Regions from separate parts of the Brevibacillus ginsengisoli genome, predicted to be linked through region 3. Evidence: riboswitches for the same ligand, from Rfam matches in the RefSeq annotation. Region 3 holds a riboswitch; each other region holds the start of a gene.

Region 1 (7,867 bases), on a different contig from region 3:
GTTTATCCCTGAAAAGATGATCACAGGATTTAACTATTTCGGACAATTAGTCGTTATCGTTGCTACAGTTGGACTTGCCGCTGGTGTAATCGAAAAATTGACTGGTATCGTCGTCATTCCAGGTATGGCTCCAATTGATAGCGGTATCAAAATCGTAGGCGACATTGCTGTTGTTTTGGCAGGTGCCTTCGCACTGGTATTTGTCATCACCAAGCTCTTCAGCAAACCACTGTTGAAAATGGGTCAAGCTCTTGGCATGAACGATATCGCCGCTGCTGGTCTGGTGGCAACACTGGCTAACAACATCCCAATGTTCCAAATGATGAAAGACATGGACCCAAAAGGTAAAGTAATCAACGTCGCGTTTGCCGTATCCGCAGCATTCGTATTCGGTGATCACCTCGGCTTTGTTGCAGGTGTTGCAAAAGAGATGATCTTCCCAATGATCGTCGGTAAACTGGTTGGTGGCGTCACCGCGATCGTAGTCGCTATTTTCATGGCAAACCGCATGTTTGGCTCCGATAAAGCGAATGAAGCGAGAAAAGAGGTAGCTTAATATGATCGATCAAAAAATGTTGGAAGAACTCGTTCGAAACATCATCGCGGAAAAATTGGCAGGACAAAGTAATAAAGATTTTGACTGTCACCGAGATCCAAGCGGAATTACCTCCGTCAAACTGCCTACTGTCAAGGTGGACGAATCCAATCGCATGGACACTGGCAAACCAGGTGACATCGTCTATACGAAGGATCTCTTTACACTAGAAGAAAGCCCTCGTCTAGGCTGTGGCATGATGGAAATGAAGCAAACCACTTTTGATTGGACACTAAATTACGATGAGATCGACTACGTCATTGAAGGACATTTGGATATCATAATCGATGGACGCAAGGTATCAGCAGATGCGGGAGAAATCATCCTGATTCCAAAAGGATCGAGTATTCAATTCTCCGTTCCTGATTACGCCCGCTTTCTGTATGTAACTTACCCTGCTGATTGGGCTTCCCAATAGGGCATAGGGACACTTCAAAACGTGCAGTCCTAAGACGTTCAGTCTGGGGTCTGCGCGTTTTTGTATGAGGAGTCGACAACCTGGTTATTGAATCTCTTATGAACGGATAGAAATAACCGCAGGAATCGGCTGCTTAGCCGATTCCTGCGGTTATTTTTGTTCGTAAATAGGAACGTAGATAAGTTTCTGATTTATATAAGTGGTCGGCTAAATGCTCAACGTCCTGTTGAAACACTCAGCAAGGACGCAACATCTTGTTGCATTGCTGACACTAATGCGTCCTGCATGGCGGCGACACTCCTGTTTATTCTGTAATCAATAAAAAGGCTATGTTTAACCTTAATGTTGATTCTAAGCATAAAGATAACCGCCTTCTGAGGGGGACGGTTATCTGAGCTAACGTCTCCGTTAGTTGAGCCCACAACGGCTTTCTATTGAGACAACTTCAGGATATATTCTTCAACTTCCTCAGATCGTGAATTGGAGTATCCCTTGTCTTCTCCTTTTATCTCAAAGCCACACTTTTCTAATACGCGAATGGAAGCAATGTTATCCTTCACCGCGCGAGCATAAAGGGGTCGAGTGGTTATACAATCCAGAAATTGAGAGAGTGCCTCACTCGCTAAACCTTTCCCCCAGTATTCTCGCCCGATCCAGTAGCTGACTTCCCGTTCACCGAACTGTTCAAAGCTTAGGACATGTCCTGCCACTTTTCCACAATAAATTACCGTCTTTTTAATAATCGTCTCATTGTTTAAAATTTTCACCCAATGTGCCTTAAAAGCGACATTATCCGAGGGGTCCTTTGCAGTAAAGGCGGCCATGAAATTGGCGGTCGTGTCCATTTGCTGTTCAAAAAAAATCGACAGGTCATCATCGATTACGTCACGCAACATCACGATTTCCATTTTACACCTCATTAAGGTAAAAGTTTTTCAAACCACAGATTAATTTAAACATTTATATCGAAGTATTCTCCTATTTGTTCAGCGTAGTATTTTCATACTCCTTGCTGTCAACATATCGGAACTAAGCCAAGTTATGTTGCAGATACTATCGTCCAAAGCATCAGCGAGTTTCTTTAATTGCTTTAGATTCAAAGGTTAATCAACTCCAGACCAAGATGTTAACCTAACTATAGAACAAATGTTCGAAATCGTCAAATATTAACAATGCAATTTAACATAACCAATAAAAAAAGATTGGATTCCTCCAATCTCAATGGGCGGTAGAATATTTGAGTGGAAGACGATTATCGTAACACTCGATCTTTCGCAGGCTGGCAGGGCGTAAGCAGCTCCAGGAGCTCTTCTTTTCGTCTGGGAAGCTCCTCTTGCGACGGAACATACCCGTGCTTTACCAGATGCTCGTATATTTCCATGAGCAAGGGTTTCTCCAGTTTACAGGCTTGCAGAATTTCCTGACGCTCTAGAACCTGCTTGGGGGAGCCTACTGCAATTACTTTTCCGTCACACATGATCACCAGTTCTTCCGCCCATTCGTAGGCGAGATTGATATCATGCGTGGATAGGACAAGTGTTTTGCCGCTTTGATGGAGTTCATCTAGCAATTGAATGAGCTTACGGGAATAGGCGGCATCCAGTCCGGCAGTTGGTTCATCCAAGATAATAATCTCCGGATTCATGGCTAGTACGCCGGCGATGGCGACCCGTTTTTTTTCGCCAAGACTGAGCGAGTGGATTGCCTTTTCTCGCATTGCCAGTGTGCCGGTTTGTTCCAAAGCCCAGTGAACAGCTTCTGCGACAGTTTCCTGGGAGAGACCCAGATTTTTGGGACCATAGGCGACATCATCATAGACGGTGGGAGAAAATAATTGTTCATCCGGATTTTGAAAGACCAGACCAATGCTTTTTCTCAACTGTTGCAAGCTTTTTTTCGAGTATTCGACGGGTTTCCCCTTGAAGTATACAGTGCCAGATGTTGGCTTGAGAATGCCGTTAAGATGCATGAATAAGGTGGATTTACCCGCGCCGTTGTTGCCAAGAACAGCAATCTTCCTTCCTTTGGCGAGCGAGAGGGTAACTCCCTTCAAGGCGTTGGTATGATCCCCATAGTAATAGGTGATATTTTGTGTGGAAATAATCGGATCCATCATGGGAATCCTCCTTACCTTACATATAGAAAGATTAAGAGAAACAATAATCCAAAAATCATGAACCAGTTTCTGACGGAGAAAACATAGCCGATCTCCCCAGCCGTAAAATCGCCGTATCCCCCGCGTGACTCGATGGCTTCATGCATTTTTGTCGCTTTTTGCATACTTTTCATAAAGAGTGAAAAGCTTAATCCTCCCAAGGAATGGATTCCCTGACGAAAAGTCGAATAGCCAAGTCGGGAAGCTTGCGATTGATAAATAATCCGTGATGTGTCGAACAGAATAAACACAAAGCGATAAGAAAAAGCGATAATTTCCAGAAGCACAGGTGATACATGCAGTCTCTTCAAAAGATAAAGAATGTCAGCCAAGGGTGTGGTTAAGATGAGCAGGAACAGACAGCTGACACTGCTTGTAGCCACGAAAAAAAGCTGGTATGCCGCTTTCAGACTTGCGGGGAGCGTATAAATCGTAAGACCTGCAAACTGCCAGCTTCCAATCGCCCCGTCCACAGGTGAAGCTTGGGTAGTTACCTGAAAAATGACGGTGACAAGACCCGTCAGGATGAAAGCCAGCGGCAGACATAAGAGTTTCAGATAAAACCTCCAGGGGATTTTAGCCAACAGGATGATAATGCTTGCGATCAGAAAAACCATAATACTAATGGAAGCTTCCCGGGCGAACATGGAAATGATGAGCATCGACAGGGAGAGCAGAGCTTTCTCCAGCGGATGAATCGACCGCAGCCGATTGGTATAGGAATATTTATCGATTAGAAACATATTTCTTGTGCTCCTCGGCGTCCATCTTTAAGAGCTTTTTGGTTCTGGACACTCCGATAAAATAGCCTAGGGCTCCAGCACCAATCGCTGCTTGCAGAGCGAACAGCAGACTTTCCACTTCACTGCCTGGAGGCGTCCAAATATTCTTGACCCATGGTTGGTAACCAGGCGCCAGGGACTGAATGACTTCTGTGGCTTGTCCATCCGTTCCCGAGAATTCTGAATGCGATTGAAACATGAACGGTATGACGATCAGACAGACAACGGCAACGAGTAGAATCCAGTTCTTATTCATGTTTGGTTTTCACTCCGATCGGTAATTTCAAGAGCGATAATTCCTGCAGGTTGTATTTCAATAGAAGGTTAATGACCACCACGGTGAGCAAGCCTTCACTGGCGGCAAGCGGCACCTGGGTGATCATGAAAATGCCAGCAAACTTGGCGAAAGAAGCCAGAACACCACCCGTTTCAGCCGGAAAGGCAAGGGCCAATTGAAACGAGGTAACCAGATAGGTGGTGATATTTCCGAGAAAAGCAGCCAGAAAGATCGAGACACGATAGGAGATTCCAAGTTTTTTGGCTAGGCAAAGGATGGCATAAGCGATCATCGGTCCGGCAACAGCCATAGAAAAAGCATTGGCCCCAAGCGTAGTGAGACCGCCATGGGCGAGAAGCAAGGCCTGAAATAAAAGGACGATAAATCCGACAAGGCTCATGGTTAAAGGTCCAAACAAGGCTGTACCCAGTCCGGTTCCGGTAGCATGAGAGCTGCTTCCGGTAACGGAGGGAAGCTTCAGCGCTGACAGAACAAAGGTAAATGCGGCAGAGAGACCCAGCAGCATTTTGGTTTCCGGTGCTTCTTCGACACGCTTGCGGACGGCCCTAACACCTAAAATGAGAAACGGAATATACACAGCCCACCACACGATCACCCACTTGAGCGGCAAAAACCCTTCGGATATATGCATGGCATAGGCGGTTTCATAAGAATTGATCCAGAAGTATCCGGTTAGCGCGAAAACTGTCAAAGCTGTAAGTGATTCTTGCCATTTGCGTTTCATCGCGTTCAGCTCCTAAAAAGATTGATTTCCATAAGCAAAAAGGCATTCTAAACCGTTGGGGGGTTAGAATGCCTAGCGTTAAAAGCCAATTGGACTTAAAGCACAATGACACAACCTATAATCCCGTAGGTTTGGTGCTGGATAAACAGGCAGGTATCCTGACTCATAGTCATCGTTCCCTGCGTCTTCCCATCTCCATTGACAGTGACATATGCAGGGAGCTCTCTATTTACAGTGGCGGGAACCGTGCCGGAATTAAACCGGCTTCCCTATTATGTTGATGTCTACATCAACACCTGTTTACGCTCTATGTAATTTTTCTTTGCGCCCTCAGTATAGCCCTTGCCGAGGGGTATGTCCATTGCATAAAGTGTGAATATTATTAGGTGATTGGTGCGATTCACAAAAGTTTCAATATTCGATAGTTAAAATGTTTTATGGATCAACATTTTTGATACAAGTAAAGAAATTCAATATTTGTCCACTTGTTTCTCAGGGATTTCTGAGGTTAACTGAGAGCAACGGCAAGAGATTGCCTGGAAAATGAATGGAAAAAGTGAATATGAGAATTGTTGAAAGTGCTCAGGTCGCTGAGTTAAAAGGGAAATCGGTTAAAAGCCGATGCAGCCCCCGCTACTGTAATTGCTGACGAAATCGTACTGACCCACTGGGAAACCGGGAAGGGACGAGAGTAGGGTGAAGCATGAGCCAGGAAACCTGCTTTTAACTTCTTATCTAGTTCTTCGGAGGGAAGAATGGGTAGTATACCATCCAATTTATTTGGATTTCCTATGCTCGAACAAATCCTTAGCCCCTTTGAAGGCTAGGGATTTTTTTATTCGTTACCAGTAAATGTCAAGAGGCGAAAAATTATTGGAGGGTGGCGTTGTTGATGGGCGGCAAGTTGCTCGTAATTGGATGTGGACCGGGAAGCATTAAGCATTTGACGGAAAGGGCGAGGGAAGCGATACAGGAAAGCGACTGCATCATTGGCTATAAAACCTACGTCGCGCTGATCGAGGAGCTGATTACTACCCAGGAAGTGGTCAGCAATGGCATGTCCGAAGAGGTCACGAGGGTGCAGGAGGCAGTCAGGCTTGCCCGACTCGGAAAAAAAGTAGCGGTTATCTCCAGTGGTGATGCCGGTGTATACGGAATGGCCGGACTTACTTACGAGATATTGATCGAACAGGGTTGGTCAGGGGATGAGGATGAAGACGTGCAAGTGGAGATCATTCCCGGTGTTTCTGCCATCCAATCAAGTGCGTCGCTCTTGGGAGCACCATTGATGCACGACGCTTGCACGATCAGTTTAAGTGATCACCTGACACCCTGGGAAGTGATCTCCAGACGGTTGGAAGCGGCGGCATATGCTGATTTTGTGATTGCCCTGTACAATCCGAAAAGTGGACGCAGAACCGCACAGATTGAAGAGGCGCAGAAAATTCTGCTGCGTACCAAATCGCCGGACACGCCGGTTGGCCTGGTGAAAAACGCCTATCGGGAGCAGCAGGACATCACGATAACCACCCTGGGCGATATGCTCAACCATGAGATTGGGATGTTAACCACTGTGATTATCGGTAATTCTTCCACCTTTGTGAGCGCGAATAAACTGATCACGCCAAGAGGCTATCAAAATAAATACTCGCTTGTGGAAAGCGAACAACGATTAAAAAAACATGAACGATTGCGGCATGAAAACGAGCCATGGGCCCTTCACCAAGGGAAAGCGGGTAATGCTAGCGACCCGACCTATACTATCGCGCTCGAAGCCTTGCAAAAAGCGGAGGATTATCAAACGAAGAGAAAGCTTGACGGGGAGGAATAAGAGTGAAAGCGCTGTTAATGGTTGCCCATGGTAGCCGAGACCCGGAAGGAAATGAGCGGGTTCTACAGTTTATCGAGTATCTGAAGCCATCGTTAGATCCCGACTTGCTGGTAGAGACGTGCTTTTTGGAGTTCGTAACGCCTGACATCCAGATGGGCATCGACGCGTGTGTACGGCAAGGAGCCGAGCAGATCGTCGTTATTCCGATTATGCTTCTTCAGGCCGGACACTCGAAAATACATATCCCTGCCGCCATTGATGAGGCCAAAAAAAGATATCCCCAGCTCCATTTTACTTATGGCAGACCGATTGGAATTCATCCCGAGATACTGGAAATTTGCAGAGAACGGCTGGAGGAGATCGGCGAAGAACCGTTGTCGCCTGATCCACAAACGGCTGTGCTGCTGCTTGGCAGAGGCGGAAGCGATCCAGATGCCAACAGTGACTTGTACAAGATTTCACGCCTGTTATGGGAAAGGTTGGGCTACAAGCTCTTGGAGCCAGCCTTTATCGGGGTAACAGACCCGCTTATGGCGGAAGGAGTGGATCGTTTAATCAAGCTTGGCGCCAAAAAGGTGATCATTCTTCCCTACTTTTTGTTTACGGGTATCCTGATCAAGCGATTGGAGAAAATGATGGACGATTTTCGGAGCGCTTATCCGCACTGTGAATTCCAGCTGGCCGGATATTTGGGACTCCATAAACGGCTGGTTACCACTCTGTTGGATAGGATAGAGGAAGCCTTGCAGGATAAGGTCCGAATGAATTGTGATACCTGCCAGTACCGGATGGAGGCGGGGGAACTCATCGGCCATCATCACCATCACGACCACCATCATGGTGAAGAGCATCATGCCTGCGATCATGGCCATCATGGTCATGGGAAACATGTTTGCTGCCATGATCACCACGGTCAGGGAGAACATGATTGTCATCATGGTCATCACGGCCACGATCATGCTTGCCACCGAGAGCATCATCCGGTGCAAGTGGCGGCGAGCGACAAATGATTCTTTTACTAGCCGGAACAAGTGATGCGAGAATCCTTGCCCGACTAATCAAGG
Region 2 (7,867 bases), on a different contig from region 3:
TTGGTCCAATGGTATGGATCTTCTTGATACGCGATGAGTGCTGAAACGACATTCGCGTCTGATTCTACGCTGGATACACCACCCTCGGCAAAGCCCCCATCAATCCCTTGAGCACCTTTAAGGAATCCAAGCGCTTTGGCTACGGGTTGTTCATTTTTGGTCATTCCCAAAGCGTGATAAGCCAATAGCCCCATTGCCGTCATATCGATGCTCCCTTGCTTCATGCCGGTCATAAAGTGAAAACTTCCATCTGGCAATTGCTTGGAGACCAACCAGGATTTCGCCAGTTTGGCTTTAGGGATCGGCTCGCCAGCCGCATAAAGGGCGATAATGCTCCAAATATGTGCGTTAATCAAGCTTTGTCCTTGACCTGTCGTACTGTCTGCGAATTTGCCGTTCGCCAGTTGTGATTTCTTCAAGGTGGCAACCAAATTCATCCCCGCAAAATTATTCGGGTCATACCCTGCCGCAATAACGGTCAAAACAAACCGGGCATAATCTGTTGTCTTCCGAGGGTCCAATTGCTTCGCTCGTTTGATTAGCTCAGCTTTGAAGTTGCTGCCTCCCCATTTGCCGCTCATCATTTGTTCTCCGGACACCGCGAGTCCAATAACCGTCCAATCATCGATGGATGAGAGACCTTTGGTGGCATATGCGTTATGTGTATGCGTAATGGTCTTGCTTACCGCTTGATCTACCTGCGAGGCAGTTGCCGCGAATGCGGAATTTAGCGTAAAACCCCAGAAAAGAAGTAAACTCAAACATGCCGTTGCGATTCGTTTAAATTTCATCGATATCATCCTTTCAGATTTCATTTTTATCCTCCTTAATGCTACAGGGTGGTTACTCGTTGATAAAACGGGAAAAAAGTAGGCGGTTATCACCTACTTGTCATCCCCGAGATATTTCGTTAAATAATATTGATAGACAGCATAAGCAGCTTCCCCGCGTGTAATGTTTGCATTCGCCCGGATGTTCCCATTTGCATCACTCGTCAGCCATTGATGAGCGGCAGCCACTCTCACACCGTGTGACGCCCAAGTAGGAATCTCCCGCTCATCCTTCATCATCTCTGCCTTCAGATCTTCCGAATGAGTGTCCGTCTCATACAGTCGAGTAAGCAAAACCGCTACTTCTGAGCGTGTCATTGGCGCTTGTGGAGCAAACAGCTGCTTGCCACGCCCGGAGGCCCAACCCTTTTGTACAGCGTATTTGACCACAGGCGCATACCAGCTGTTCGCAGGAACATCCTGAAAGACTGGCGCCGTTTGGCTATTTACAAGGGACGAAGTTGCTTTTTCCTCATCCGAAGGCATTCGAGATTCTGTCATCCGTTTCAACATGGCGAAGAACTCTGCACGCGTCAACGGCTGGTTCACGCCAAAATTGTCTGTTGAGGTGCCTTGGACAATTCCCCAACCATAGAGAGCGGCGATCGCTTCTTGAACGTTGTTTTTGGTGTTATCCAGTGAATGCACGTCTTCAAACTCATGGGTTTCATTGACGACCACAAGATCCGTCCCGAACTTAAGTGGCGTCATGATGCGTTGTTTCGTATAATGCAGCTTCTTGATAACAGGAGTCCACTGCTTATTCGTCTGATCACGTTGAAACAGTGTCGGCCATCCCGTGTCATCCAAAGCACCTGTAATCGGCAATTTTAGTTCAATTGAAGCTGTGTCTGGATGTGACGCTTCTACACGGTAACTTCCCGTTAATGGAGCTAGCTCGGTATTCGTTGCTTTTTGCCACTCATCAAATTGGGCCGTTTGTTCCTGATCGCTATAGGATCTGACGCTGAACCACATGGTTTCTTTGCTCGATGGCTCTTCTGGACGCAATTGAAGATTTGCCCGCAGATCGCCCTTCACCATGGCGATACTCGCGTGAGCGTCGCGTATTCTATCTCGCGCGTCACGATCAACATACAGCTTCATGACTTGCGATGCGGAGTTCGTCGGATACGGCACCAAGAGAACCGGCTTCAGTTGTTGAAGCAATGACTTATACAAGGTGGAGTCCTCTAACAGCTCCTCGAGTTTCTGCTTGAGTTCATCCTGTTCTTGTAGCGCTTCCTTTACCTTGAGCCCTGTGAGTTCTTGATAATCTGGATCAAGCGGCTTGGTCACTTCGCTCTTTTTCACTTGGAGCTTGGCGGCATGCTCATAAGCCGCTTGCAAAAAGACGCCGACGTCCGCCACATATGTTTTCTGCTTCTCGATGGAGTAATCGGACAGATCCCAAAGCAGTTTTTTCGTGATTGAGACAATGCTGTTCACGTCTTCGGCTAACTCCAATTGGCTGATAGCCGAGCTTACATTCTGAGAGGAATCCACCTCATACGAACTGCCTATGCTGGAATTTCCTGATCCGGCATTTTCGGATACACCAAGGTCAGTCGTATATAAAAACTCAACCTTATCGCCTGGCTGCAAAATACAGCGATCCATGGAGGTTGGCGGCGCTGTCCCATTTACCTTGTAAACCCAGCCGGAGCCAGGGCCTTTGTCAAACTCCTTCAAGCCGTCAATGCCAATCAAGTAGACCTGCTCACCATCATTTTCCGGATCTCGAACCTCGTAATCGAACCCATTTTCCTCGGCCGCTACCCGCAAAAGATTGTAGACGGAAGACTGCTTACTTACCGAAAAGGTTTTCCACTTGAGAATCTCGTCTCCACCCGCTGCTGCTATGCGAACGGAAACGTTCATTTTACTTTTTCCACCCTGATTTTTCTCAATGGAGAAGCGATCACGAGCGATCACTGTTGAATAGAGAACGGCCTCGGCTGTTCCGTATGCCGCCCAAGAAGGAATCTCCACTTCAATCTCGAACGGTTTACCCGCTCCGGATACATCTTGAAAGTAAAGTATTTGTCCAGCCGCATCCTGAACCATTAACGGAACCCAAAGTGGGTCATGTAGGTCAGTTTTTCCCGTAATGGTAAGCTTCTCATTATGTACGGCAACCTGAATGGAGGATTCTGACTCTAGAGCCAAGCCTGCACCTGCGTAAGATGTCCACCCAGAGAAGAAAAGAAGCGCGCACGTCAGCCACAATAGCCATTTATTCTTCATTCCCGTTCACTCCTACTTCACCGAAACAACAAACACGGTACTCTCTTTCGCTACTTCGGGTTTATCGGATAAGCCATACCAGTAATTAATTTCGACGTTATACGTACCACTGCTGTCCAGTTTCAGACTAGCGGCCATTTGTTGGGCTGTTGCGGAAGTGGATTCTACCACAGCTGTATCGACAACCTGGGAACCTTTCATCGCTTTGATCAAGATGGCAAGTGGTTTGTCTTGTTTGATCGCATCTTCAACGTTTACTCGAACCATCAGTTCTTTTCCGCTGATGCTGAAGGTATTGCCTACTTGCTTCACATCTTTGCCAGCTAAATAGTTTTTGAGGCCATCGTATACTTTTATCTGTTCGGACAGATCAACGGCTGAGATATAAGCCTTCAGTGAAGCTTTTTCTTTGTCGGTCAACGTTTGGAACAAGGAATCTCCTTCATTGACAGTGGCCAAAGCGATCAAGGCGTTCTCTGTTGTCATCGTATCTGATTTGCCGTTTGAATATGGGCTTTGGAAGCCGCCATCACCTGTCTGATCAGCCAGAACATATTTTACGCTCTTATCCCACGGAGAACCAATCACGTCAGTTCCAGTAGAAGTCAAGCCAATCAACACTTGAATGGTCGTATCTACACTTTCATTGCCCCAAGCGATAAATGACCCATCAGCCTGCTGCTCTTTGGTCAATTTCTGCACGATTGATTTTTTCAATTCTTTTACGCCAGGTTGATCCTCAAGGAACGGCAGTGCGTTTAACGTGAAGGCGATATTGTCAAGCCCTTCAAACTTGTCATAACGTTTCAACAAATATTGTGTTGCCTTTTCGCGGTCATACGGATATCCGTACATTTCAAGCGCGATAATGGAGAGTACTTGGTTGTAGATCGTATATTGATCATCCCCCATTTTGCCGTTCTCGTCTTGCGAATTAGCAATGCGCTTCAACAGATTATCTCCATTAAAATTGGTAGGATCATATCCATTTTTCATCAGACCAATCGCAATTTGTGCAATCACTCCAGGTTCTTTCTTGTCTTTGATTGCGCTTGCCCAGTAGTCGATGGCCGTTTTATTGTTCTTGTCCTGCCATTTCCGCGTTTCAAGTTTCTCTCCTGCCGCAGCCAGACCGATTAGCTCCCAGTCAAAGCCTCCGAATTCATATTTATGATTGCTTTTGGCATAGAATTTGACTGTTTTTTTCAATCCGTCAAGCACGTTTTTCTCTAAACCAGATGCTGCTTTCGCTGGTTGAACCTGCAATACACTCGCGAAAAGCAAAGTAATGATTAAACCCCACGTCCAACGTTGTCTCCATGACTGAACACTTGCGAACATGTAACGTTCCCCTCTCTAATAAAAAATAAAATAAATCCCCCTACCACGCGATGGGTAGAGGGATATTTAGCGAACGATTACACTCTCATTCCACTGGATTGTATGAATAGGAGAATAACGCTAGCCCTTCTGTCCGCACCGCAAAAGTAAGCTTGCTCATTTTGGCAGGTCTCCTGACTTACACGTCAATGCCTCTGATCTTGCCTTCCCGAATTTGAATTCAGTGGCCTAGATTCTGATCAGAGACGTCTGTGATTACAGTAGCGGGGGCTGTAGTGGAATTGCACCACTTTCCCTTTTCAACGACAAAAAGTCGTCACCAAAACAAAAACATTATGTAATTACCAATCAAAATGCTATCACACCTAGCTAGTGAGGACAAGAAAAATATGTTAGAAAATGCAATTGACAGCATATGCCATATAGGTGTAAATTACACATAGGAGCAATTAATAACTATCTGTCCAGTTCACATGTATGGCAGATGAACCTAGGAGGTATTTGTAATGAGCCAAACGAATCAACAGGCACAAGAACAATTGCTGCAAGCAACCTTCCAAGTTTTCCAAGCTGCTAATGAAACAATCTTCAACACCGCCCTGACAACAGCTGGTTTCGTCAGCTTCCTGCAAGAGCAAGCACAATCGCAAGCCAAAGACCTGATTACTCAGTCCGAAGAAGTTCGCAAAGCCAACATTGATAAGCTTGAAGCCTTCGTGAAAGAAACGCGTGAACTTCAAATCAACTTTCAAAAGAATGTACAGGATTTACTTAAATCTTCCTTCAGCACATTCTCGGCAACGAACCCATTCATGGCGACTTCAAAAGAGAAATAAGGAACACAAGGGAAACCATACAAAAGAGACGGAATAAAGTAGAAACACCGATGAACAGCGTTTGCTGAATCATCGGTGTTTTCTTTACGAGGACTTCGTTTAGAAGCTTTATATTTGAATGGCTAGATGAAGACTTTTACCACAAGCGAAACAAAACCTGTCGTACAGGCGACCAGGAAGATACCTGAGATGAAATCCCGTTTCTCCCGATAGAGCCACACCCCCAACACAAGGACAAAGAACCCCAGGGACAATGTGGACAGCTTCCCCAGCAGCATCCCCCGTCCGCGCTCGTTAATAAAATCAAACGCGACCCCATACACTTGAAACAACAGCCCCAATCCAACCAGGGCAATCATCAGGTAACTATACTTATTCGCACCCATCAGAATCGATCCCTTACGTTTGATAATGCTGGAACAATCGATACGAGCGGATTGCCGTTTCTAGGTGAATTCGATCTGGCTCTTTCGTTGTCACATATTGCTGCAACCATCCAGAAAGAGCAAAGAGTGGTTTCATATACCGCCGAGCATATTTTTCCCCGATCATTCCTGCCAGCATACTGAGAATTCCAATCCCGACTGTGAGCACCAATGAATGGAACCAGCAAGTCAAGAGACAACTGACAAAAAAGTACGTGACGTAATTGGTTGAACAGCCTGCGTTTACAATAGATGCCTGCTGAATTTCGAGCAATGCCTCCATGTTTTTCTCTCCAGAATAACTGAACACCTTATGCTCCGCACCATGAAACTGCTTCAATTGCTTCGGAAAAACAAAATGAAATCCTGCTCCATAAACGACAAGCCACAGTGGATTGAAGTCATACCACCAAATCCCCGCCAAGAGCAAAAGATGAAACAGCTGATAATACCAGGGAATCGAAAACAGGATTCGCATCCACATTTTCCAAAGCGTTCGAAACGTGATCGGTTCAGCCCAGACATGAATCACGCCGCGTTTAACTTCTGCACAAGCCAATACTTTTCGATTGTGAAAAAATACACCACGGCCAAAAGAGATTCCTGCTATCATAAAAAATTCATTCTCCTTCTCCGTTTTCCCCGCTATAATGGTTAGGTATTATTTGCATGTTTAAGGAGGTTTTCCCCTATGATTCGTCTCGTTCCAACTACTCCGTTAACACCTTCCTATGACCCATGGGAACCACTATTTAAGGCTAAGCCTCCACAATATAAGCTAACCAGTATTGAATTTACCGTAACCAACCAGTGCAATCTGCGGTGTGAGCATTGCGCTGTGGGTGATACACTTAGCTTTCAGGACGGTCTAGCTCTGCCGATGGATCTGTTGTTGAAAAGGTTGGATGAAGCACGTGACCTGCTCACCATCAGTATAACAGGCGGCGAGCCGATGTTTAGTGAACGTACCGTGAAAGAGGCAATCGCTCCTCTTCTTCGCTATGCGAGTGAACGCGGCCTTCGCACACAGATCAATTCGAATATGACCATGCCATTTTCGCGATATGAGGAAGTTCTTCCATACATAGACGTGATGCACATCTCCATGAACTGGCGAAATGCTGAAGAGTTCTACAATATAGTCTACGCGAAAGCTCAGCAAACAGTTTCATTAAAACAGGCGGAAACTCTTTTTGGCAATATGTTAGAGAATACACGAAAGTTAGTGGAAGCGGGCGTATTTGTCTCCGCGGAAACCATGATCAACATCCGAACGCACAAGCACCTGAAGGAGATCCATGATTTAATTCGCGAGCTGGGATGCAAACGTCATGAGGTTCATCCGATGTACGCCAGTGATTTTGCCCGTGATATGAAGCTGTTGTCACTGGATGAGCTTCGTACGGCTGTTCATCATATGCTGGACGTACGCGATGAAGAGCTTTGGATGTTGTTTGGAACGCTCCCCTTCTACGCATGCAATCCGTTGCCAGAGGACCAAGCAATCATCAAACGACTCCGTGAAGCAAAGAATGTGACCCTCCGCAACGATCCAGATGGACGAAATCGCTTGAATGTCAACATGTTTACGGGTGAGGTTATCGTAACCGATTTCGGTGATGTAGCGCCAATCGGGAACGTGAAGGATCATCGACTGGATGATTTGCACGCAACCTGGCAACAATCGGATTTGTGCAACAAGCTTAATTGCTATTGCCCTTCCGCCGGATGTGCAGGGCCTAATGTGCTCGTTGCCAATACGTACTATTCAGATACCAATTTTAAACTCCGATCCGCCCTCATCTAGCTGGTTAGACTAATGGTTGGAGGTGGCGATCCCAATGAGTCGCAACAAACCATTAATCCCTGGCGCGCGAACTGGTCTTGATCAGCTGAAAGCGCGGTTGCAAAACGTATCCGATCCTGAACAAGCCAAATACGAGGTGGCTTCAGAGTTAAACATTCCCCTGCAACATGGCTATAACGGAAATCTGACTTCCCATGACGCTGGACGAATAGGCGGCAAGCTAGGAGGCAGCATGGTGAAAGAGATGATTCGGGCAGCGAGAAAAGAGTTCGTCCCTTAAAGCTCTGTGGAAGTTCGCATGGATGTAGAAATGTACGCTCCGCTCACTGCGAAACGGAGTCGCCAAACGCTTCGCGCCCCTGCGGGGTTGGGTGGCGACTC
Region 3 (7,867 bases):
AATGATCCAGTTCATTAAATCGCCGGAACGATCCTATGGTGAGAAAAACACTCTGGAACGACTCGGTGTTGAAATGATCCAGACTGGCGTAGGGTTTACCTGGACAAAAACACCGCAGGAGCATCGGGATGCGCTCCAACAAGCGTGGAAGCTTACGCGTGAAAAGGTGTCCAGCGGTGAATACGACGTGATCATTCTGGACGAGTTGAATAACGCGCTGGCTATTGAACGATTTCCGATAAGTGACGTGCTTCCGCTTGACGATGTGGTGGAGATGATTCGCACACGCCCCAAAAATCTGCATCTGGTGATAACAGGTCGCAGCGCACATCCAGCAGTGATTGAGTTAGCGGATCTGGTAACGGAGATGAAACCAATTAAGCATTATTACGATGAAGGCATTCCTGCCGTTCGGGGGATTGAATTCTGATGAGCCCAGCGTGCTTTTAGGCAGGAAGGGGGATGTGAAGCATGACGCAGCCTTTTCGAGACTTACAAACATCCTTTCAGCAAGAGATTTGGCCAGAGCTTGTTTGCAGTTACAAGGGCGATCATCTGTTGCTTTACAGTAAACAGCCGCTTCTCACGGTAAGCAGCGCTCTCTGGCGTGGAGGAACAGAGTACGCTACCCACTTCATCAATGGCAGTGTTCCACTGGATTATCACTGTGAAGCTCCTGAAGAAATGATGAGCCGCCAAATCATCAAGTGGGGCTATCCAGTGGAGAGCTCGGTTGGCTTGTTAACTGCGGCGAAGCTGACACATGCAGCATTTTTTGCTGAAATAGGGGATCAGTTTCGCATCTTGACTTGTGCGACAGCGGGAACAGGGAACAGTGCTCGCGCAGGTCAAATGAGACCAACATTTCCGGCTTATCAGATGGGAACGATTAATATTTTTGTGATGATTGACGGGAACTTGACACCCTCCGCCATGCTGAATGGATTGATGACGGCAACGGAAGCCAAATGCGCGGCTTTACAAGAGTTGCAGATTGCGGACCGCTATGGAGGGATTGCTACAGGGACAACCAGTGATGCGATCGTCTTGGCGGCTAGTCAAAGTGAACTCTATTCAGGGCAGCACGCTTTTGCGGGAACCGCGACAACACTAGGCAATGCGATTGGTCGGCTCGTTTATCAATCCGTTTATGAAGCCGTATCAACTCAAAATGAGGGAATGTATGAACAAAGGATGGATGGCTGGTGAACAGACGAGATGACCAGATGATTCGCGTAATCCTCATGAGGCACGGAGAGACCGATTGGAACAAAGAGAAGCGAGTACAAGGAACGCAGGATATCCCTCTGAATGATCTGGGAAGAGTCCAGGTAAGGGAAACGGCACAAAAATTCATTGATGCAGCTCCCTATTCCATCTCGCAAATTATTACGAGTCCGCTGAGGAGGGCAAAGGAATCAGCCTTGATTTGCCAGGAGCTTTTGCACGTCCCGTTGATCGAGGGTGCTGATTGGCGAGAGCGGTCATTTGGGAGCTTGGAAGGAATGACAGTCCACGAGATTCAACAGCTGTACCAGATCGACGACTTCGAAGAAATCCTTCATAGCTTTCAGATTGAGCGTCAACAAACGAACATCCAACAAAGGAGCGAGCTTAGCCGCCCTCCATTCGAATCCATCGATGAAATCAGTCTTCGCATTACCAGAGGACTGCAACGGATTCTAGAGACATCCAATCAAACGAATCTGGATGGACACATTCTGATCGTAACCCATGGCAGCATCATCAAGCGTCTGTCGAGAATGTTCGGCCAGGATGCAGGAATTCTACATAATGCCGGATTCGTCGAGTTATGGATAAATAAACGAGAGATTCAACTTTTGACAACTTCATAAAACACGGAATTAGGTGCTGAAAGAATCGAATGATTCCACAGCTTAAAAGGGAAGTCCGGTGCAAATCCGGCGCGGTCCCGCCACTGTGATGGGAGCTTGCTGATGACGCAAGCAATATTGGAACGATAGAGCCACTGGGGTAAATCCCTGGGAAGGTGTTCTGATGGATCCCATAAGCCAGGAGACCTGCCTACGTCCATAACACATGACAACCTACGAGGATATAGGGGGGTGTTAGAACGTTTGCGCAATTCTTCCATACGCTTAGACGGGAAGTTTGGGGCAATTCTAACCACACTGAATCGGTTGGAATTGCCCTTTTTTTATTTCTTTCGAGGAGGACTCTCATGTTTATTGATGTACTTTCAGTAACGATTTATGCCGTGTTAATGGGATTTCGTCATGGGATGGATTCCGATCATATTGCCGCAATTGTTGACATGGTGGGAGCAGAACAGCAGCGCAAGAAACAACTGCGCATGGGAATCACGTACGCGCTTGGACATGGTTCCATCGTGATGGTGATCGGGTTGCTGGCTATTTTCTTCGGTTCACATCTTCCAGAATCGGTGCTGGTAGTCTTGGAGCGGTTAGTTGGAATTAGTTTGGTGGTTCTCGGTGGATTCATGCTGTTCACCTTGATTCGCCAACGCAAAGACTACCAGCATCAAAGTCGTTTCGAGATGGGATATCGATTAATCAGCCGCATGTTTACTAAATCTGAAATGAAGCCCAACCTCCAGAAATGGGGAGTCATCGGTGCTTTCTGTATCGGAATTCTTCACGGAATCGGGGCAGAAACACCAACGCAGGTCATGTTGATTTCCTCTAGCGTCGGACTGAACAATTTTGGGACGGCTTGTATGCAGTTGATGTTCTTTACCGTTGGTTTGTTGGTCGCAACCTTCATGGTGACCTATGTGGCATCATGGGGCTTTATTAACCTGAAAGCTCGACAATGGGCTTATTTGCTCCTTGGCTGTATCACGGGAGCGTACAGTGTGGTTTTAGGAATTACGATTATCCAAGGGGTTTAATCAGAAAGGTGGAGACATATGAGAGGAAAATTGTTGGTTATCGGGTTTGGTCCAGGCAGTGATGAACATATCACCAAACGCGCTCGTGAAGCGATCCAAGAAAGCGACATGATTATTGGATACACAACCTATGTGGAATTGATTCAGGAGCTGGTAACCCATCAGCAAATCGTCAGTACGGGCATGACAGAGGAAGTGACGCGCGCGAGAGAAGCCGTGAAACAAGCGGAATTAGGTCATAAGGTAGCTGTCATCTCTAGTGGTGACGCAGGTGTCTACGGCATGGCGGGATTAATTTATGAGGTTCTCGTGGAAAAGGGCTGGAGATCAGAGGATGGCGTCGAGGTTGAAGTCGTTCCAGGAATCTCGGCGATTAATTCTTGCGCCGCTTTACTCGGCGCGCCTACGATGCATGACGCCTGCACGATCAGTTTAAGCGACCATTTGACCCCTTGGGAGCTGATTGCCAATCGGATTGATGCAGCGGCCCAATCCGATTTCGTCATAGCCCTTTACAATCCCAAAAGTGGACGTCGAACCAGACAAATCGAAGAAGCTCAGAAACTAATCAGCAAGTACCGCTCACCCGATACGCCTGTCGGTATTGTCAAAAGCGCCTATCGCGACAGACAAAAGGTGGAGTTGACTACATTGGAACACATGCTGGATTGCGAGATCGGAATGCTCTCAACCGTCATCGTGGGCAACACTTCCACCTTTGTCTATGACGGGAAAATGATTACCCCTCGTGGCTACAAACGAAAGTACACATTATCCGCTGACGAGCAACCGTTGCTTCTTCACCAGCGCTTGCGAAAGGAAAATGAGCCTTGGTCCTTGGCGGCGACTGAAGGTGCATTGGATGAAAGTGAAGGGGAAGAACGCAACACACTGTCTCCTTACGATTGGGCCGTGCAAGCCTTGCAGATGGTTTCGCCGACGACACAAGTGGGCGCCAAATCAGCTTCAACAAACCGTTTTCAATCCCCTTATCCGATGGAGGCCATTTTTGAGTTCGCGATCAGTCCGGGTGTGGTGAATAAGAAGTTCACCACCGCACAACTGCTCGCCATTGCTGATGTAGCCGGGGAAAAGGGAGAAATCGAATATACGCCGCACCATACAATCGTTCTTCGCGTGCCGACAACTGAACCGCAAGCGATTGTCACTCGAATGAATGAAGCAGGACTTATCACGATGCCAATCGGTGATGTAGTGACAATCAAAGCCTGCGACTTCTGCAACGGAGAGAAGACAGAAGGAATGCCTTACGCCGAAGAGCTTCACAGGGTGGTCGGTGGACTAGAGGTTCCCAAAGAATTAAGAATCGGCATAAACGGCTGCGGGATGACTTGTTATAACGCGGTCAACGAAGATATTGGGCTTGTATTTCGAAGAGGCAAATTTGATCTTTTCCTCGGAGCCAAAAACGTTGGGCGCAACGCATACGCTGGCACGATGGTGGAGGAAGGAATTGATCCAGATCAAATCGTCTCAGTGGTTGAACGGATCGTGTCCCGCTTTAAACAAGAAGCGTTCCCGAATGAGCGATTCCACAAATATTTCAAACGTAAAGGGAATGTAGAAGGTTACGTCTATCAAGAGCAAAAAGTACTCCTCGAGGAAGCGGCTTGCGGAGACTAAATAAGGAGGCGAACAGATGGAAGCGATACTATTTGTCGGTCATGGAAGTAAAGACCCAGAGGGCAATCAGGAAGTCATTCAGTTCATTGATACGTTAGCGCCACAAATCGATGTTCCGATTATTGAGACGTGTTTCTTGGAGTTTGAACAGCCGACAGTCACGCAAGGGCTTCAGACCTGCATTCAAAAAGGGGCTACTCGCATCGTCGTCATTCCGTTAATGCTCTTTGCCGCTGGCCACGCCAAACTGCATATCCCGCATGAGATTGACGAGATGAAGGAGCTTTACCCTCACGTTACGTTCACTTACGGGAAGCCAGTGGGTATTCATCCCAATATGGTTGAGCTGTTGGGTGAAAGATTTCAGGAGGCTGTACATAGTGGAAAACATGATGCGCTTCATGTTGATCAACAAACGGCCGTTCTGCTTGTCGGCAGGGGAAGCAGTGATATTGATGCTAACAGTGATATTTACAAAATGTCACGACTCTTCTGGGAAAAGCACAAGTCCACAATCGTCGAGACAGCGTTTATGGGAGTAACTTCTCCAACGGTTGAGGAAGGAATTGACCGTTGTATCCGATTGGGTGCGAAACAAGTGGTGATTCTGCCTTATCTCCTCTTTACAGGTGTGTTGATGAAACGCTTGCAGACCTTCACCCAACGTTTAGGGCAACAATACTCTGAGATTGGTTTTGTACTCGGACATTATTTTGGTGCTCATCGCTATTTGCAACAGGTTGTGTTGGAACGAGTGAAGGAAGCGTTCGACGGTGAGGTCAAAATGAGCTGCGATTTGTGCGTCTACCGGATCGAGGCAATGGAGCACCACCACCATCATCATCACCACCATGATCACGACCACGACCACGATCACCATCACGGGCATGCTCACGAACATGAACACGATCATCACCACGATCACGGGCACCTTCATGACCAAGAAAATGGACATGCGCATCATCACGACCATGATCATCGTCACGGTCACAGTCACGCACATGACCACACCCATCAACCGAACGTGAAGGTGCCGCAGGGGGGAACCCGATGATTCTCTTCTTGGCAGGGACGAGCGATGCGAGAGAATTGGCACTTCAAGTCAAGAAAGCAGGCTACTCGTTGCTTACAACAGTGGTTACCGAGAGTGCCGCCAACAGCATGGAAGAGACAGGTCTCCCTGTCCGAATCGGTCGTTTGACGGAAGCTGACCTGATCGAGCTGATTCAGGAAGAAGGCTTTCAGGCGATAGTGGACGCCAGCCATCCCTTTGCCGAGGAAGCGCACAAGAATGCGTTGTCTGCCGCTAAGGCTACGGGAATTCCGTACATTCGATATGAACGGGAGAACGCTAAATTCCCCGATCACAATCTCATTACCGTGGTGGAAGGCTATAAGGAGGCGGCCGAGCTTGCGGCCGAGAAAAAGGGCGTCATCATGCTTACGACAGGCAGCAAAACATTGAAAATTTTTGCCGAGAGACTTCTCGGACAGCCTGACACCACGATGATCATCCGCATGCTTCCACGTGTGGATAACTTGCAAAAATGCGAAGAGCTCGGCGTACCGCAAAAACAGATCGTGGCTATTCAAGGCCCCTTTTCCAAGGAACTGAATAAAGCTTTGTACGCCCAGTACGAAGTAACCGTGATGGTAACCAAGGAAACGGGCAAAGCGGGAGCGTTCGATGAAAAGGTGGAAGCCGCTCTGGAAATGGGTATCGAAGTAATCGTCATTGACCGACCAACGATTGAATATGGCAGTCAATTTTCAGAATATACCGGAGTCATCCAACAATTAAACAAGTTCTTAAGAGGAGGAAACTAACCATGGATTTTCGTACAGAATTTCAACCGTTAACCATCCAACCGCAAGAAATCGAGGCCAAAAGCTTTGAGATGATCAAGGAAGAGCTAGGTGAGCATCCTTTTACAGATGAACAGCTCCCCGTTGTCCTGCGAGCCATTCATACTTCGGCTGACTTTGAGCTGGGAAGAAGTCTCGTGTTTCACCCAGATGCCATTCGCGCAGGCGTTGAAGCGATACGAGCAGGGAAGCTGATTGTCGCGGACGTTCAGATGGTGCAGGCAGGCATCAACAAGCCGCGCATCGATAAATTCGGAGGAGATGTTCGCGTCTATATTTCGGACGAAGACGTGATCAAGGAAGCCAAACAGCTTGGCATTACACGTGCGATTGTCTCCATGCGCAAGGCGATCAAGGAAGCCGAGGGTGGAATTTTTGCCATAGGGAACGCTCCGACAGCTTTGTTGGAACTGATTCGTCTGGTAAAAGAGGGCGAAGCCAAGCCAGGACTCATCATCGGGGTTCCCGTGGGATTCGTCTCGGCCGCTGAATCCAAAGAAGAACTGGCCAAACTGGATATTCCGTTTATCACCAATATTGGACGAAAAGGTGGAAGTCCAGTCGCGGTTTCTACTGTAAATGCACTCTCTCTTCTGGCAGAAAAGCTGTGATAAGCCATGCAGCCAGTACCTGAGAATAAACGGGAATTACGTCACGGCTATACGACCGGAGCATGTGCTGCGGCAGCAACCAAGGCAGCTCTAACGGCGCTTATTTTACAGGAGTATCAGGAATCGTCGTGCATTCGCATCCCGATTGGAACGGATGTGACGTTTACGATTGTTCAGTGCGAATATACCGAAGAAATGGCGGAAGCTGGCGTCATCAAAGACGGCGGAGATGACCCGGATGCTACGCACGGAGCGTTAATTTTGAGCAAGGTCACTTGGCGCGATGAACCTGGGATAAAGCTGGATGGTGGTATCGGAGTTGGACGTGTCACGAAGCCGGGGCTACCTGTTCCTGTTGGTGAAGCCGCTATTAATCCTGTACCTCGTCAGATGATTCTGCAAGAAGTCGAGAGCCTGCTCGGACAGTTTGAGCTGGATCGCGGCCTTGAGGTCATCATCTCCGTGCCAAATGGAGAAGAGATCGCCAAGAAAACCTTGAATAGTCGGTTGGGGATTCTTGGGGGCATTTCTATCCTTGGCACCAGAGGTATCGTAGTTCCGTTCTCCACGAGCGCCTATATGGCGAGCATTGCCCGCGGGATCGATGTCGCCTATGAGTCGGGATGTCGACATCTTGTGCTTTCCACAGGAGGTCGAAGCGAGAAGTTTGCCATGGAGCAGTATCCGGAATTACCGGAAGAGGCGTTCATCGAGATGGGGGATTTTGTCGGTTTCTCATTGAAACAATGCAAGCGCAAAAAGATCGAACGGGTCACACTTGTCGGAATGATGGGTAAATTCTCCAAGTTTGCTCAAGGTCATATGATGGTGCACTCTAAGGGAAATGCTGTCG

What was found. A riboswitch is a leader RNA that binds a small molecule or an ion and turns the genes downstream of it on or off. The one in region 3 is predicted to bind cobalamin.
Region 1: linked by a shared signal. The riboswitch ahead of ACQCN2_RS07705 (energy-coupling factor ABC transporter permease) and the one ahead of ACQCN2_RS06165 (HoxN/HupN/NixA family nickel/cobalt transporter) in region 3 are both predicted to bind cobalamin.
Region 2: linked by a shared signal. The riboswitch ahead of ACQCN2_RS17200 (prenyltransferase/squalene oxidase repeat-containing protein) and the one ahead of ACQCN2_RS06165 (HoxN/HupN/NixA family nickel/cobalt transporter) in region 3 are both predicted to bind cobalamin.

What each region holds. Positions count from the first base shown of each region.
Region 1 covers NZ_JBNJQR010000003.1:116,545-124,411, forward strand. The annotation lists gene eutH (ethanolamine utilization protein EutH) at 1-556, shown strand, start outside; gene ACQCN2_RS07680 (cupin domain-containing protein) at 558-1,013, shown strand; gene ACQCN2_RS07685 (GNAT family N-acetyltransferase) at 1,445-1,921, opposite strand; gene ACQCN2_RS07690 (energy-coupling factor ABC transporter ATP-binding protein) at 2,266-3,129, opposite strand; gene cbiQ (cobalt ECF transporter T component CbiQ) at 3,141-3,911, opposite strand; gene ACQCN2_RS07700 (energy-coupling factor ABC transporter substrate-binding protein) at 3,895-4,206, opposite strand; gene ACQCN2_RS07705 (energy-coupling factor ABC transporter permease) at 4,199-4,972, opposite strand; cobalamin riboswitch at 5,104-5,287, opposite strand; cobalamin riboswitch at 5,532-5,711, shown strand; partial or broken gene cobJ (precorrin-3B C(17)-methyltransferase) at 5,865-6,782, shown strand; gene ACQCN2_RS07715 (sirohydrochlorin chelatase) at 6,806-7,813, shown strand; gene cobK (precorrin-6A reductase) at 7,810-7,867, shown strand, end outside.
Region 2 covers NZ_JBNJQR010000008.1:191,080-198,946, forward strand. The annotation lists gene ACQCN2_RS17190 (prenyltransferase/squalene oxidase repeat-containing protein) at 1-791, opposite strand, end outside; gene ACQCN2_RS17195 (S-layer homology domain-containing protein) at 885-3,077, opposite strand; gene ACQCN2_RS17200 (prenyltransferase/squalene oxidase repeat-containing protein) at 3,090-4,418, opposite strand; cobalamin riboswitch at 4,565-4,757, opposite strand; gene ACQCN2_RS17205 (hypothetical protein) at 4,925-5,254, shown strand; gene ACQCN2_RS17210 (hypothetical protein) at 5,377-5,640, opposite strand; gene ACQCN2_RS17215 (DUF1385 domain-containing protein) at 5,654-6,292, opposite strand; gene yfkAB (radical SAM/CxCxxxxC motif protein YfkAB) at 6,371-7,486, shown strand; gene ACQCN2_RS17225 (alpha/beta-type small acid-soluble spore protein) at 7,521-7,766, shown strand.
Region 3 covers NZ_JBNJQR010000002.1:547,682-555,548, reverse strand. The annotation lists gene cobO (cob(I)yrinic acid a,c-diamide adenosyltransferase) at 1-430, shown strand, start outside; gene ACQCN2_RS06175 (adenosylcobinamide amidohydrolase) at 472-1,209, shown strand; gene ACQCN2_RS06170 (histidine phosphatase family protein) at 1,206-1,856, shown strand; cobalamin riboswitch at 1,851-2,064, shown strand; gene ACQCN2_RS06165 (HoxN/HupN/NixA family nickel/cobalt transporter) at 2,204-2,893, shown strand; gene cobJ (precorrin-3B C(17)-methyltransferase) at 2,912-4,537, shown strand; gene ACQCN2_RS06155 (sirohydrochlorin chelatase) at 4,554-5,591, shown strand; gene cobK (precorrin-6A reductase) at 5,588-6,364, shown strand; gene ACQCN2_RS06145 (precorrin-8X methylmutase) at 6,367-7,014, shown strand; gene ACQCN2_RS06140 (cobalt-precorrin-5B (C(1))-methyltransferase) at 7,021-7,867, shown strand, end outside.